DNA from 4 places in the Nakamurella sp. genome. Region 2 is predicted to be linked to each of the others. Evidence: riboswitches for the same ligand, from Rfam matches in the RefSeq annotation. Region 2 holds a riboswitch; each other region holds the start of a gene.
What was found. Region 2 has a riboswitch for S-adenosylmethionine ahead of ACOJUF_RS03245 (putative leader peptide). Riboswitches for the same ligand answer to the same signal wherever they lie in the genome.
Positions count from the first base shown of each region.

Region 1: another riboswitch for S-adenosylmethionine. It lies ahead of thrC (threonine synthase); the one in region 2 lies ahead of ACOJUF_RS03245 (putative leader peptide).
Region 3: another riboswitch for S-adenosylmethionine. It lies ahead of ACOJUF_RS07420 (aminotransferase class V-fold PLP-dependent enzyme); the one in region 2 lies ahead of ACOJUF_RS03245 (putative leader peptide).
Region 4: another riboswitch for S-adenosylmethionine. It lies ahead of ACOJUF_RS24495 (amino acid ABC transporter permease); the one in region 2 lies ahead of ACOJUF_RS03245 (putative leader peptide).

Region 1 covers NZ_JBMDXT010000176.1:9,142-12,370, forward strand. The annotation lists gene thrC (threonine synthase) at 1-1,129, opposite strand, end outside; SAM riboswitch class I at 1,143-1,304, opposite strand; gene holA (DNA polymerase III subunit delta) at 1,422-2,399, shown strand; gene rpsT (30S ribosomal protein S20) at 2,448-2,708, opposite strand; gene ACOJUF_RS08735 (esterase/lipase family protein) at 2,806-3,229, opposite strand, start outside.
Region 2 covers NZ_JBMDXT010000066.1:1,894-5,122, reverse strand. The annotation lists gene ACOJUF_RS03255 (NADP-dependent oxidoreductase) at 1-190, opposite strand, end outside; gene ACOJUF_RS03250 (glutamate--cysteine ligase) at 371-1,564, shown strand; SAM riboswitch class IV at 1,599-1,709, shown strand; gene ACOJUF_RS03245 (putative leader peptide) at 1,745-1,867, shown strand; gene ACOJUF_RS03240 (ABC transporter substrate-binding protein) at 2,076-3,176, shown strand.
Region 3 covers NZ_JBMDXT010000148.1:10,583-13,811, forward strand. The annotation lists gene ACOJUF_RS07405 (acyl-CoA-binding protein) at 1-49, opposite strand, end outside; gene ACOJUF_RS07410 (hypothetical protein) at 150-743, opposite strand; gene ACOJUF_RS07415 (hypothetical protein) at 915-1,205, opposite strand; SAM riboswitch class IV at 1,560-1,674, shown strand; gene ACOJUF_RS07420 (aminotransferase class V-fold PLP-dependent enzyme) at 1,715-3,166, shown strand; gene ACOJUF_RS07425 (energy-coupling factor ABC transporter ATP-binding protein) at 3,199-3,229, opposite strand, start outside.
Region 4 covers NZ_JBMDXT010000542.1:23,713-26,941, forward strand. The annotation lists partial or broken gene ACOJUF_RS24490 (amino acid ABC transporter ATP-binding protein) at 1-739, opposite strand, end outside; gene ACOJUF_RS24495 (amino acid ABC transporter permease) at 736-1,731, opposite strand; SAM riboswitch class IV at 1,977-2,091, opposite strand; gene ACOJUF_RS24500 (FAD-binding oxidoreductase) at 2,125-3,229, opposite strand, start outside.

The sequences.
Region 1 (3,229 bases), on a different contig from region 2:
CGGTGGCCAGCAGCTTGCGCAGGGTGGCGATGGTGACGCCCCCGGCGGTCTCGCCGAAGATGCCCTCGGTCCGGGCCAGCAGCTTGATGCCTTCGATGACCTCGTCGTCGCTGACGTCCTCGACCGCGCCGCCGGTGCGCCGCGTGACGTCGAGCACGTACGGCCCGTCCGCGGGGTTGCCGATGGCCAGCGACTTGGCGATGGTGTCCGGCCGCACCGGCTTGACCACGTCCCACCCGTTCTTGAACGCCTCGGCGACGGGGGAGCAGCCGGTCGCCTGCGCGCCGAACACCTTGTACGGCGTGGCGTCGACCAGCCCCAGCTCGCCCAGCTCGGTGAACCCCTTGTCGATCTTGACCAGTTGGGCGCCGGAGGCGATCGGCACCACGACCTGGTCCGGCAGCCGCCAGCCGAGCTGCTCGGCGACCTCGAACGCCAGCGTCTTGGATCCCTCGGCGTAGTACGGGCGGACGTTGACGTTGACGAACGCCCAATCCTCCTGCTCGGCGGCGATCTCCCCGGCCAGCCGGTTGATGTCGTCGTAGGTGCCGTCGACGGCGACCAGGGTGCCGCCGGAGGCGGCGGTGGTCAGGATCTTCTGCTGCTCCAGGTTCGACGGGATCATCACCACCGAGCGGATGCCGGCCCGGGCCGCGGCCGCGGCGACGGCGTTGGCCAGGTTCCCGGTGCTCGGGCAGGCCAGGACGGTGAAGCCGAGCTGGCGGGCGGCGGCCAACGCCACCGCGACGACCCGGTCCTTGAACGAGTGGGTCGGGTTGCCCGAGTCGTCCTTGACCCAGAGCCGCCGCATGCCCAGCTCCTTGGCCAGGTTGTCGGCGCGGACCAGCTTGGTCTGGCCCGGGTTGATGTTCGGGGTGCCCGCGATGTCCCCGGGCACCGGCAGCAGCGGCGCGTAGCGCCAGATGTTCTGCGGGCCGGCCTCGATCCGCCGCGTGAGATCCTCGCCCCGGGAGGTGAACTCGTAGGCGACCTCGAGCGGACCGAAGCACTCGGTACACGCGTAGTAGGGGCCGAGCTCGATGCGATTGCCGCACTCGCGACAGGACAGCGCGACGGCGGGGCCCAGATCCACGGAGGTGGAGGCGGGCGCGGACAGCACAGACGTCATGACGAGGCCTTTCTGCTCATCTTCCCCGCCGGAGCGGGACGGAAGTGGCACCTGCTGTCGACCGGCCTCGAGAACCGCGCCGCCGCGCGGACGCGGGGGTGGTCACGAGAGAAATCATCGACAGTGGTTGCCGGGGCTTCGTCGGGCCGTATCCCTCTGCCCCTCTGGATGAGGTGTATTCGGTTGTCCGAGCATCGTAACGCATCGCACCCCGCGGTCCGATGGTCCGGCGACCGCCGGGGCCCGGCCTGGGGAACCCACGGGGACGGCACTGTCGCACCCGGCTGGCACGATGGCGGGCATGGCCGACACGGTGGATCTCGCCCCGCTCACCCTGGTGACGGGCGACGAGGCACTGCTGGTCGACCGGGCGATCGCCCGGGCCGTGGCGACCGCCCGCCGGATCGACCCGGGGGTGGAGCGGCGGGACGGCACGGGGGCCGGGCTGACCGTCGGGGAGTTCTCCGACCTGGTGGCGCCGAGCCTGTTCGCCGAGCCGCGGGTGGTGGTGATCCGCGGCGCCCACGAGGCGTCGAAGGAGTTGGCCGCCGAGCTGGCCGCGTACGTCAAGGATCCGGTCGACGGGGTCTGGCTGGTGCTGCACCATCCGGGCGGCGCGCGCAACAAAGCGATCGCCGACACCCTGACCAAGGCCGGCGCCGACGTGGTCACCTGCTCCCGGATCACCAAGCTCAACGAGCGGATCGACTTCGTCCGCGCCGAGATCCGGCGGGCCGGCGGTCGCACCAACCCGACGGCGGTGACGGCGCTGGTCGAGGCGATCGGGTCGGACCTGCGGGAGCTGGCGTCGGCGGCCGATCAGTTGGTCGCCGATACCGGCGGCACGGTCGACGAGAAGGCGGTGCGGCGCTACCACACCGGACGGGCCGAGGTCAGCGGCTTCACCGTGTCCGACGCCACGATGTCCGGCGACCTGCCCGGAGCGCTGGAGTCACTGCGCTGGGCCCTCGGGGTCGGGGTCGCGCCCGTGCTCGTCGCCGACGCGCTGGCCGACGGGGTGCGGACGGTGTCCCGGGTGTCGTCGGTGCGCGGCGGCAACTCCTACGCGATGGCCTCGGAGCTGGGCATGCCGCCCTGGAAGATCGACCGGGCGCGGGGGATGGCCCGGGGGTGGACCCCGGACGGGCTGGCGGCCGGCATGGCCATCGTGGCCGATCTCAATGCCGCGGTGAAGGGGGTGGCCGCCGACGCCGAGTACGCCCTGGAGAAGGCGGTGTTGGACCTGGTCCGGGCCCGGCGCGGGAAATGACGAAACAGCCGGTGACCGAAGGCAGTCACCGGCTGATCGGTCGAGCGGTCAGATCTTGTTGACCAGCACGGTCAGGGCCGACTTGCGGTTCGCGGCCTGGTTGGCGTGGATGACGCCCTTGGAGACGGCCTTGTCCAGGCTGCGGCACGCGGCCTTCAGCTCGACCTCGGCCACGGCCTTGTCGCCGGCCTCGGCGGCGGTCCGCACCTTGCGCACGCTCGTCTTGAGCGAGGACTTCACCGACTTGTTGCGCTGCCGAGCGAGCTCGTTGGTGCGGTTGCGCTTGATCTGGGACTTGATGTTGGCCACGCCGGAATGCCTTCGTTTCGTCGTTGGAGTTCGTGGCGCCGTCGGGCACACACGGCCGTCCACGTTACCAGCCGGACCGAACGAGGAACAAATACGCCTACCCGGCGCAGGGGAAGGCCGACGGTTCGGGCCGGCCCCCGGCGGCCAGCGCCGCGCCGACCCAGGCGATCAACCGCGGGTCCCCGGGCAGCGCGACGTGGTCGAGCCGCACCTGCGGGCACCGGTCCTGGACCACCAGCGACGTCACCCGGTCCGCCGGACCGGCCGGCGACTGCGCGGCCACCGGCGTCACCACGGTGTCGTCCCGGCTGGAGATCGTCGCGTAGCGCACCGACCCGTCCAGGTCGCCGCCGGCATCGAGTTCGGTGAGCAGCGCGGATCCGGCGATCTGGTCGGCACAGGCCGGGCAGAGGGCGCCGGGCACCCCGTCCAACAGCGGGGAGGTGGTGCCGTGGAAGGTCGGCGCGATCAGCACCGCGGTGCCCACCCGATCGGCCAGGCCGTCCTGCCGCAGGGCCGTG
Region 2 (3,229 bases):
CGACGGTGCCCATGCCGTCCAGCGGCTTGCCCTGGGCCATGAAGCCGGCCCGCACCTTCCAGTCCAACGGGTTCACGCTCGAGGCGCGCACCGCCACCCGGACCTGCCCGGGGCCGGGGTGGACCTCCGGCACCTCCTCGAGGCGCAGCACCTCCGGGCCACCGAACTCGTGGAACACCACTGCGGACATGTCCGATCTCCTCTCCCGGCGGGAACGGACCACGCCCCCGGCTTCCGGCGGCGCCCGATTCCCCTGGCGTGCACCACCGCAACCGCGCCGGAGGACGGCATATTCCCGGGCCCGTCCCACCGTTGCGGGTTGGTGCCGCCGCCCCCCGGAACCGACCCGACCCGCTGCTTTAATGACCCGATGAGCACGATCGACTTCGCGCGATCCGAGCGTTCCCGGCTCGGCTTGGAATGGGAGATCGCGTGCGTCGACCGGCGGTCCGGGGAACTGTCGCCCGCCGCTCCCGACCTGCTGGGCCGCCTCGGGCCGCCGACCGCGTTCCCGCACGTCACCGGCGAGTTGCTGACGAACACGGTCGAGATCGTCAGTGCCCCGCACCACAAGGCGGCCAACGCCGTGACGGACCTGACCCGGATGGTGGAACGGGTCCATCGGCTGGCCGAGCCGATGGGCGTGCAGTTGATGTCGTCAGGCACCCATCCGTTCAGCCAGTGGTTCCAGCAGCAGGTCACCCCGGGCAACGACCGCTACGCCACGCTGATCGACAGGACGCGCTGGTGGGGCCGGCAGATGATGATTTGGGGCGTGCATGTCCACGTCGCGGTGGACGACCGGGACAAAGTGCTGCCGATCATCGACGGCCTGCTCACCTACCTGCCGCACTTCCAGGCCCTCAGCGCCTCCAGCCCGTTCTGGGCCGGCGAGACGACCGGTTACGCCTCGAACCGGGCCCTGATGTTCCAGCAGTTGCCGACGGCCGGTCTGCCGCCCCAGCTGTCGAACTGGTCGGAGTACCAAGCGCTCGTCGACGACCTGACCCGCACCGGGGTGATCGACGTCCTGAGCGAGTTGCGCTGGGACATCAGGCCGTCGCCACGTTGGGGCACCATCGAGGTCCGCACTTTCGACGGAATCTCGACGGCGAACGAGATCGGTGCCGTCGCCGCCCTCACCCAGTGCCTGGTCGAGCACTTCTCCCGGGAACTCGATGCGGGGAGGCGCATCCCGGCTCTGCAACCGTGGTTCGTGCGCGAGAACAAGTGGCGGACGGCACGGTACGGGATGGACGCCATCATCATCCGGAATCCCGCCGGGGACGAGGAGCTGGTCACCGACGACCTTCGGGCCCTGGTGCCGGCCCTTGAGCCGATCGCCTCGGACCTCGGCTGCACGTCCGAGTTGATGGACGTGCTGGAGATCGTGGAGCACGGCGCCAGCTACCAGCGCCAACTGCAGGTGGCCCAGGCCGCCGGCGGCAGCCTGAAAGCCGTGGTCTCATCGCTGGTCCGGGAACTTCTGGAGGGACGTCCGGACCGCTCACGGCCGGCCCCTGCCGCGGGTGTGACGCCCGACCGATCCGCCCAGGCGGATTGACCGGGATCGACCACGTCGCCTACATTGATTGAGAGGTCATGAGTTCCAGCGACAAGCTCCGGCTCGCTGGGCAGCAACCCTCCCACCGCGGTGGGGTGCTCCGGATGAGGACCTGGCGGAACCGTTGGTTTCGCAAGCGCGGGCTCGACACCGAGCCCCTGACCGAAGAGGGGTCGTGACGTGCCGAATCGCCTGAGCCGCGCCGAGCGGCGCCCGGTCGCGACCGAGTCGGCCGCGGCCTGGATCCGCCGCCGCCACGTCGACCTCCAGCGCGTGTCCAGCGCGCTCTGTTGTTCCGCCTGACCGTCGGCGAACGACCGTCCTGACGGCGCCGGACCCTGCCCGGGTCCGCCGTCGAGCGCCGGAGCCATCGCCGGCTCCCGTTCTGCACTCCACCGGATGGGCCGCCCCGTTCCTGCGACGGGGCGGCGCCGCCGGCCTCCCCCCAACCCGCGCCGCCGCGCAATCCTCCCGACCGGGCACCGCCCGGGCACCAGAAAGGCACCACCCGATGACCAGACGCCCGCTGTTGCGGCGCCTCGCCACCGTCACGGCCACCGCCACCGCGATCGGCGCCGTCCTGACGCTCCTGGCCGCCTGCTCGAGCTCGTCGGGCAGCGCGCCGGCCGGCTCGTCGACCCCGGAATCGGCGTCCAGCGGCTCGGTCTCGCCGGCCGCAGCCGGCACCGACCTGTCCGGGGTGACCCTGCGCATCGGCGAAACCGGTTGGAAGCAGCAACAACTGCTCCTGGAGAAGGCGGGCCTGGCCGACACCCCCTACGGCACGGACTTCAGCCTGTTCCAGGGCGGGAACCTCCAGCTGGAGGCGCTGGGCGCCGGGGCGATCGACCTGGCCAGCGCGAGCGAGATCCCGCCGATCTTCGCCGCGCAGTCCGGCGGGCCCGGCTCCCTGGCGATCATCGCGGTTCGGGAGGGGAACACCCTGACCCAGGAGATCGTGGCCCCCGAGGGCAGCGACATCAAGGACGCGGCCGGCCTCAAGGGCAAGAAGGTCGCCTACGTGCAGAACACCACCGCGCACTACTTCCTGCTCAAGGCCCTGGAGTCGGCCGGACTGACCTGGTCGGACATCGAGGCCGTTCCGCTGTCGACCAGCGACGGGCTGGCCGCGCTGCTGTCCGGCCAGGTCGACGCGCTGGCCTCGTACGGCAACGCGATCATCTCGGCCCACGCCAAGGGCGCGACCACCGTCGTGGACGCGCGGGACATCCTGTCGGGCAACTTCGTCTACGTCTCCACGCCGGCGACGGCGCAGGACCCGGCCAAGCACGCCGCCATCGCCGACTACTTCTCGCGGCTGCAGCGCGCCTTCAACTGGGCCCGGGCCAATCCGGACGCCTGGGCGGCGGTGATCGCCGAGCAGACCAAGCAGCCGGTGGAGCAGGCCCGGGCCACCTTCACCGAGGGCGAGGCGCAGCGGCCGAGCAAGTTCGTGCCGACGTCGGACGCGGCGATCGCCTCGCAGCAGGACATCCTGGACACGTTCGTCAAGGCCGGGATCCTGACCACGACCTTCCAGATCGGCGACTTCTGGTCCTCCTCCTTCGATCCCGAGCTCAGCGCGATCGAGGGCGAGTATGTCAACGGCTGATCTGTCGGCCCCGGTCCCCGCTGTATCGACCGCATCGACCGCATCGGCCGCCC
Region 3 (3,229 bases), on a different contig from region 2:
TCAACCCGTTCACCCGGTCGACGGCCGCCTGGAACTCCGCATTCGGCATACCGGTGTGTGTAGCCCGACCGGGCCCGGCCGTCAATTCGGGGGCGGTCGCGGATGACCACCGGTGGCCGGCAGCGGACTCGCCACGGGTGGCGCCGGGCTCAGAACGGGTGGCGGCCCGGCTCGACCTCGGCCCACTCCCGGCCCCAGGCCCGCAGCCGGAGCCGGTCCAGCCGGCGGCGGACCGCCCAGCCGGCACCGGCCAGCAGCAGGCCGACGAGGACCCAGGACCCGGCGCCGACCAGGACGGCGAGCCCGGCCAGGGCGGCCGGACCGGGCGGCGGCGGGACGATGCGGCCGGCCGGGTCCAGCCAGATGGTGACCGGATCACCGGCGACCGCGGCGGCGGGGACGTCTGCGACCCCGGTGACCCGGCGGCCGTCGGATCCGGTCCAGCTGACGGGCGCGGGAATCCAGACCGGCGCGCCGTCGGTGACGCCCACCGGCAGCTGCGCCGACCGGTCGACGATCGCCGCCACCGCGGTGAGCGAGCGACGCTCGGCCGCGGACTGCGCGGCGGCGTCCGACCAGCTCGCCGACGCGACCACGGCCACCACCGGCACCGCGGCGGCGGCCAGGACGATCAGCAGCAGGACAACGGCGGCCTCGACCCGATCGACGCCCCGCGCCAGGGGGTTGCGCCACACCCGCAACGACAACGGCCGGCGGCGCTTCGGTCGGGGCTCGACGGCCACGGACACCTCCGGACGGACCGGCCCGGCGATAACGTTATCCAGGCGTGACCGCAACGGTACCCGGATCGAGATGCAACCCGGGAGTGATCATTCCCGCACGGTCCGGCCCGCGCCGCCGCCCGGCCGGACGGCGCCACCCACCTGTCGATGGGCGGCCCGCCGCGACGTCGATCACGCGGTGGTGGTCGGCTCCGCCTGGCTGCGCCGGCGGCTGCCCGGCAGCACGACCATCAGGATCATGCCCACCAGCACGAGGCCGATACCCACGGCCGCCCAGGTGGTCACGTCGATGCTCGAACCGGTGCTGGCCAGCGAGGCGGCCGAGGTCAGACCCGTCCCTCCGCTCGCCGATCCGGCTGCGGTGGACCCGCCATCGGCCCAGCACGTCCCGACCTCGCCGGCCACGGCGGCGGACGCGCCGGCGACGAGGAGGATCGCGGCCGTGACGATCGTTGCCAGCATCCTGCGCATCACTGTGTCTACCCCCGCACTCCCGGATGAACGGGCCCGGTGGCACCCGCCGGCCAGATCTAACACCACGTTCACCAATGCCCGCCAATCGGGTGACAGGTTTTGTGGTCTTCGTCTCTTCCGGGGTCACCGACCAGCCGGAGCGGAACCCTGCCTGCCCCGGTTGACGACCGGGCCACCCGACGGGGTTCGCTCGCGCACCGCCGGCCGGGCCACCGGTCCACGTCGCGACCGGACCTGCGTTGTCGTCGCCTGCGGTCGTGGCCCGTGGTCGTGGCCCGTGATCGTGGCCTGTGATCGTCGTCATGGCCCGTGCGGGCGCGATTTGCTACCCTGCTGCTCGAAGGTCATGAGTGCCAGCAGATAGCCCCGGCTTGCTGGCCGGCAACCCTCCTACCGCGGTGGGGTGCCCCGGGTGAAGACCTGGCCGTTCGCGAGGTGCGACCGGCAAGCGCGGGCCTCCACCCAGGCGGTCCGATGGACTGCAGGAGTGGATCGTCGTGACCCTCGCCCTCGAACGCCCCGACCTGGTCGCCGTCTTCGCGCCGGAACCCCCGGTGGCCGGCACCGTCGCGGCCACCCCGCCGCGGCGCGGACCGGTCAGCCACCCGCAGGGTCCGGGCCTGGAGGTCGTCGGCGCGGGCGCCCAGGTCCCGTTGGCCACCGGCGGGACGATCGAGTACGCCAACCTGGACCACGGCGCCTCGGCACCGGCCCTGCGGGCGGTCCGGGACACCGTCGACGCGCTGCTGGACCGGTACGCCAGCGTGCACCGTGGCGCCGGTTGGCACTCCAAGGTCTGCACCAGCCTCTACGAGGGTTCCCGCGAGCCGGTGCGCTCCTTCGTGGGCGGCCGCCCGGAAGATGCGGTCATCTTCACCCGGCACACCACCGACTCGTTCAACCTGCTGGCGCACTGCCTCCCGCCCCGCACCACGGTGGTCGTCTTCGAGACCGAGCACCACGCCGCTCTCCTGCCCTGGTCGGCCGAGCGGGCCCCGGAGTCGGCGCAGCGCCGGGTCGTCCGGGTGCCGGCGCCCGAGGCGGCCGAGCACGCCGTCGATCTCGTCGACGACGCGCTGCGCCGTCGGCGGCCCGGGCCCGCGCTGCTGGTCATCACCGGCGCGTCCAACGTCACCGGCGAGATCTGGCCGGTCGCCGAGCTGGCCCGGGTGGCCCGGGCCCGCGGCGCCCGGGTGGCCCTGGACGCCGCCCAGCTCGCCCCGCACCGGCCGTTCTCGATCACCGAACTCGGCGTCGACTACGTCGCGCTGTCCGGGCACAAGCTCTACGCGCCGTACGGCGCCGGCGCGCTCGTGGGCCGGGCCGACTGGCTCGCCGCGGCACCGCCGTACCTGATCGGCGGCGGGGCCACCGCATCGGTCACCGCCGAGGGCACCGAGTACAAGCCGCTGCCGGACCGGCACGAGGCCGGCTCGCCGAACGTGCCCGGCGCGGTGGCCCTGGCCACCGCCTGCCACGTCCTGGCCACGGCCGACCGGGAGTCCCTGGCCCAGGCCGAATCCGCGCTGACCGAAACGCTGCGCCGGGGCCTGGCCGCCATTCCGGGCGTCACCGTGCACGCACTGTTCGGCGAGCGGGCCGACAGCATCGGCGTGGCCACGTTCACCGTCGCCGGGCAGCCGGCCGCCGTGGTGGCGGCGGCGCTCTCGGCCGAGCACGGCATCGGGGTGCGGGACGGGGCGTTCTGCGCCCACCCGCTGGTCCGCAAGCTGCTCGGCGCGGCCGGCTGCGCCGACTCGAGCAACGGGCAGGCGCTGCGCGCGTCGGTCGGCCTGGGCACCACCACCGAGCACGTGCAGCGCCTGGTGCACGCGGTCGAGGCCATCGCCGAGCGGGGGCCGCGGCTGCGGTACGTGGTGCGGGACGGCCGGCCGGTCCCGGCGGTCGACGGCCGCGAACTGCCCGTCATCGCCCCCTGGCAGAAGTAGGCGGGCCGACCCGGGTGCGGCCGGCGCGCGAGTCAGGCCGGCAGCACGCAGCCGACCGGCAGC
Region 4 (3,229 bases), on a different contig from region 2:
CGACCTCGCGGGCGAAACCGATCTCGTGCGTGACGATGATCAGCGTGCGACCCTGGCCGGCCAGCGTCCGGATCGCCTCCAGCACCTCGCCGACCAGTTCCGGGTCCAGCGCCGAGGTCGGTTCGTCGAAGAGGATCACGGCCGGATCGAGGGCCAACGCGCGCGCGATGGCCACGCGCTGCTGCTGGCCACCGGACAGCTGTCGCGGGTAGGCACCGGCCTTGTCGGCGACGCCGACGGCGTCCAGCAGGTCGCGGGCCCGCGCGGTGATCTCCGCCCGCCGGCGCCGCGCCGCGCGGCGCAGGGGTCGCCGGCCGATGCGCAGCGCCGCCAGCGGGGCCTCGACCACGTTGTCCAGGACCGTCAGGTGCCCGAACAGGTTGAAGCTCTGGAAGACGAAACCGACCCGTGCCCGCTGGCGCAGGATCTCGCGTTCGGGCAGTTCGTGCAGTTTGTCGCCCTTGAGCCGGTACCCTATCGGCTCGGAATCGACCAGGATAACACACTTGTCGACCTTTTACAGGTGATTGATGGCGCGCATCAGGGTCGACTTGCCCGACCCGGAGGGGCCGAGGACGACCGCGACCTCACCCCGACGCACCCGCAGGTCCACCCCGTTGAGGACGTCGAGCGCCCCGAACGACTTGTGCACGCCCAGCACCTCGACGGCGTACTCCGGATCGCCGATGACGGCCGGTGCGGCCGCGGTGGCCGGTGCCTGGATCAACCTCGTGCTCATCGGGTGTGCTCCGCGGACTGGCGCCGGGCCCGGGCGGACCAGTCGGCCAGGTGGGCGCGGGCCTTCTGCAGGGGCGTCAGGGGCATCGTCCGGACGGCGCCCTTGGCGTAGTGCCGTTCGACGTAGTACTGGACGATCGACAGGGCCGTCGTCATCAGGATGTACCAGACGGTGGCCACCATGAGCAGTGGGACGACTCGCCCGTTGCGGCCGTAGATGACCTGGACCTGGTAGAAGAGCTCGGCGATCGCCATGGTCGAGACGATCGAGGTTCCCTTGAACAGGCTGATGACCTCGTTCGCCGCGTTGGGCAGGATGCCGCGCATCGCCTGGGGCAGCACGATCCGGAAGAACTGCCGGCGCCGGGGGATACCGAGGGCGGCGGCTGCCTCCACCTGGCCGTGATCGACGGAAAGAATTCCCGCCCGGACGATCTCGGCCGAGTAGGCGGCCTGGTGCAGGCCCAGTCCGATGACCGCCGCGGTCATTCCGCTGATGGTGGAGTTTACGTCGAACGTGGCCAGGGCGGGGCCGAACGGCACGCCGATCGACAGCGTGTCGTAGAGGTAGGCGATGTTGAACCAGAACAGCAGCTGCACGATGAGCGGGATCGATCGGAACGCCCAGACGTAGGTCCAGGCGATCGTCTGCAGCACCGGGTTCTTCGACAGCCGGGCGGCGGCGATGGCGACACCGAGGGCGAAGCCCAGCACCGTCCCGTAGATCGTGAGCTGGATGGTCAGCCACATCGCCTGCAGGACGACCGGCGCGGTGAAGTACTTGGCGAAGGTCGCCCAGTCCCACCCGGAGTTCGTGGCCAGCCCGTTGACGAACTGCGCGACCACGATCAGGGCGGCGGCGGCCGACAGCCAGCGCCAGGGATGGCGGGCGCGGACCACCGTCAGCGTGGACGGATCAATGCGCCGGGCGGCGATGTCGACCGGATCCGCCGCGGGGGCGGCCGGTCGGGCATGGACGGGAAGGGTCGTCACGGGGGTTCCTCGGAAAGGTGGATCCGGCGGGGGACACGGGACGCCCGACGTCGAAACGAGTCGAGGGTCGCGCGAGCCACGGCGCGGCGAAGCCGCTACCGTCGAGTGCTGCCCGGCTGGGCGTCAGCGGCGACAGAGACCGCTGGCCAGCCACCCGTGATCGACGTGCCGCCGCCGGGACAGGTCCCGTCGATCCGCACTGCGTGCCGTCATGTCTTCCTCACCCGGTGGTCTCGGGTTCGGGGAACCCGCGCTTGCCGCAGACAATGGGTCTGCTGCCGTGTCGTCACCCGGAGCACCCCACCGCGGTGGGAGGGTTGCCGCCCAGCAAGCCGGGGCTTGATGCTGGAACTCATGACCTTCATTGCAGCCTACGGACGGAATGTGTTCGCGTCAAACGGCTCTGCTGTGATGTGTGCCGGACGAGGCGGTTTCGTCGGCGGGGCCGAGCCAGGTGTGCGGGTTGAGAATGCCGGTCGGGTCCAACACCTGCTTGAGGCGGCGTTGCAGCTCGATACTGGACCCGTCCAGCTCCGACCGCAGCCAGGGCCGCTTCGTGATGCCGACACCGTGTTCACCGCTGATGGTTCCGCCCAGCGCCAGGGCGGCCCTGACCAGTTCGTCGGCGGCGTCCAGCAGGCGGGCCGGCGGCCGCTCGTCCGCCGGTGATCGGGGCGCGCTGAGAACCGGGTGCAGGTTGCCATCGCCGACGTGTGCGACCACGGCGCTGTCCAGCCCGTGCCGGCGCGCGATCGCCTCGATCGCCTCGATCGCGGCCGGGACGGCCGAGCGGGGCACGGCCACGTCCTCGCCGATCAACCATTGGTCGGTACCGAAGCCCCGGCCGTGCCGGCGCAGCCAGAACCAGCGCTGCGCGGCCGCCTCGTCCGGCAGCTCGACGACGCCCCCGGCCCGCGTGAGGGCATCGGCGACGACGTCGATCTCGGTATCGGCGCCGAACCCGTCGGTCTGTGCCAGCAGGAGCGCGCGGCCGCGGCCGGCCAGGTCGGTGCCCTGGGCCTCGTCAATGGCGCGCAGGGCGCCGTGGTCGAGCAACTCCAACGCGCTGGGCCGGGCCCCGGCCCGGGCGATCGGGGTGACGGCGGCCGCTGCCGCCGATGCCGAGTCGAAGAAGGCGATGGCGGTCCGGGTCCGCGCCGGCCGGGGGAGCAGCCGGACGGTCGCCTCGACCACGACGCCCAGGGTTCCTTCGGACCCGACGAACAGCCCGGTCAGGTCGTAGCCGACGACGCCCTTGAGTGTCCGGCGTCCGGTCCGCAGGATCGAGCCGTCGGCCAGGGCGACGGTCAGCCCGAGAACCGAATCCCGGGTGACGCCGTACTTCACGCAGCGCAGACCGCCCGCATTCGTCGCGATCGTCCCGCCCACCGTGGCGATCTCATGACTGGCCGGGTCGGGGGCGTAGAGCAGCCCCTGCCGGGCCGCGGCCCGGTCCAGATCGGCCACGATCACCCCGGGTTGCACGACCGCGACGCCG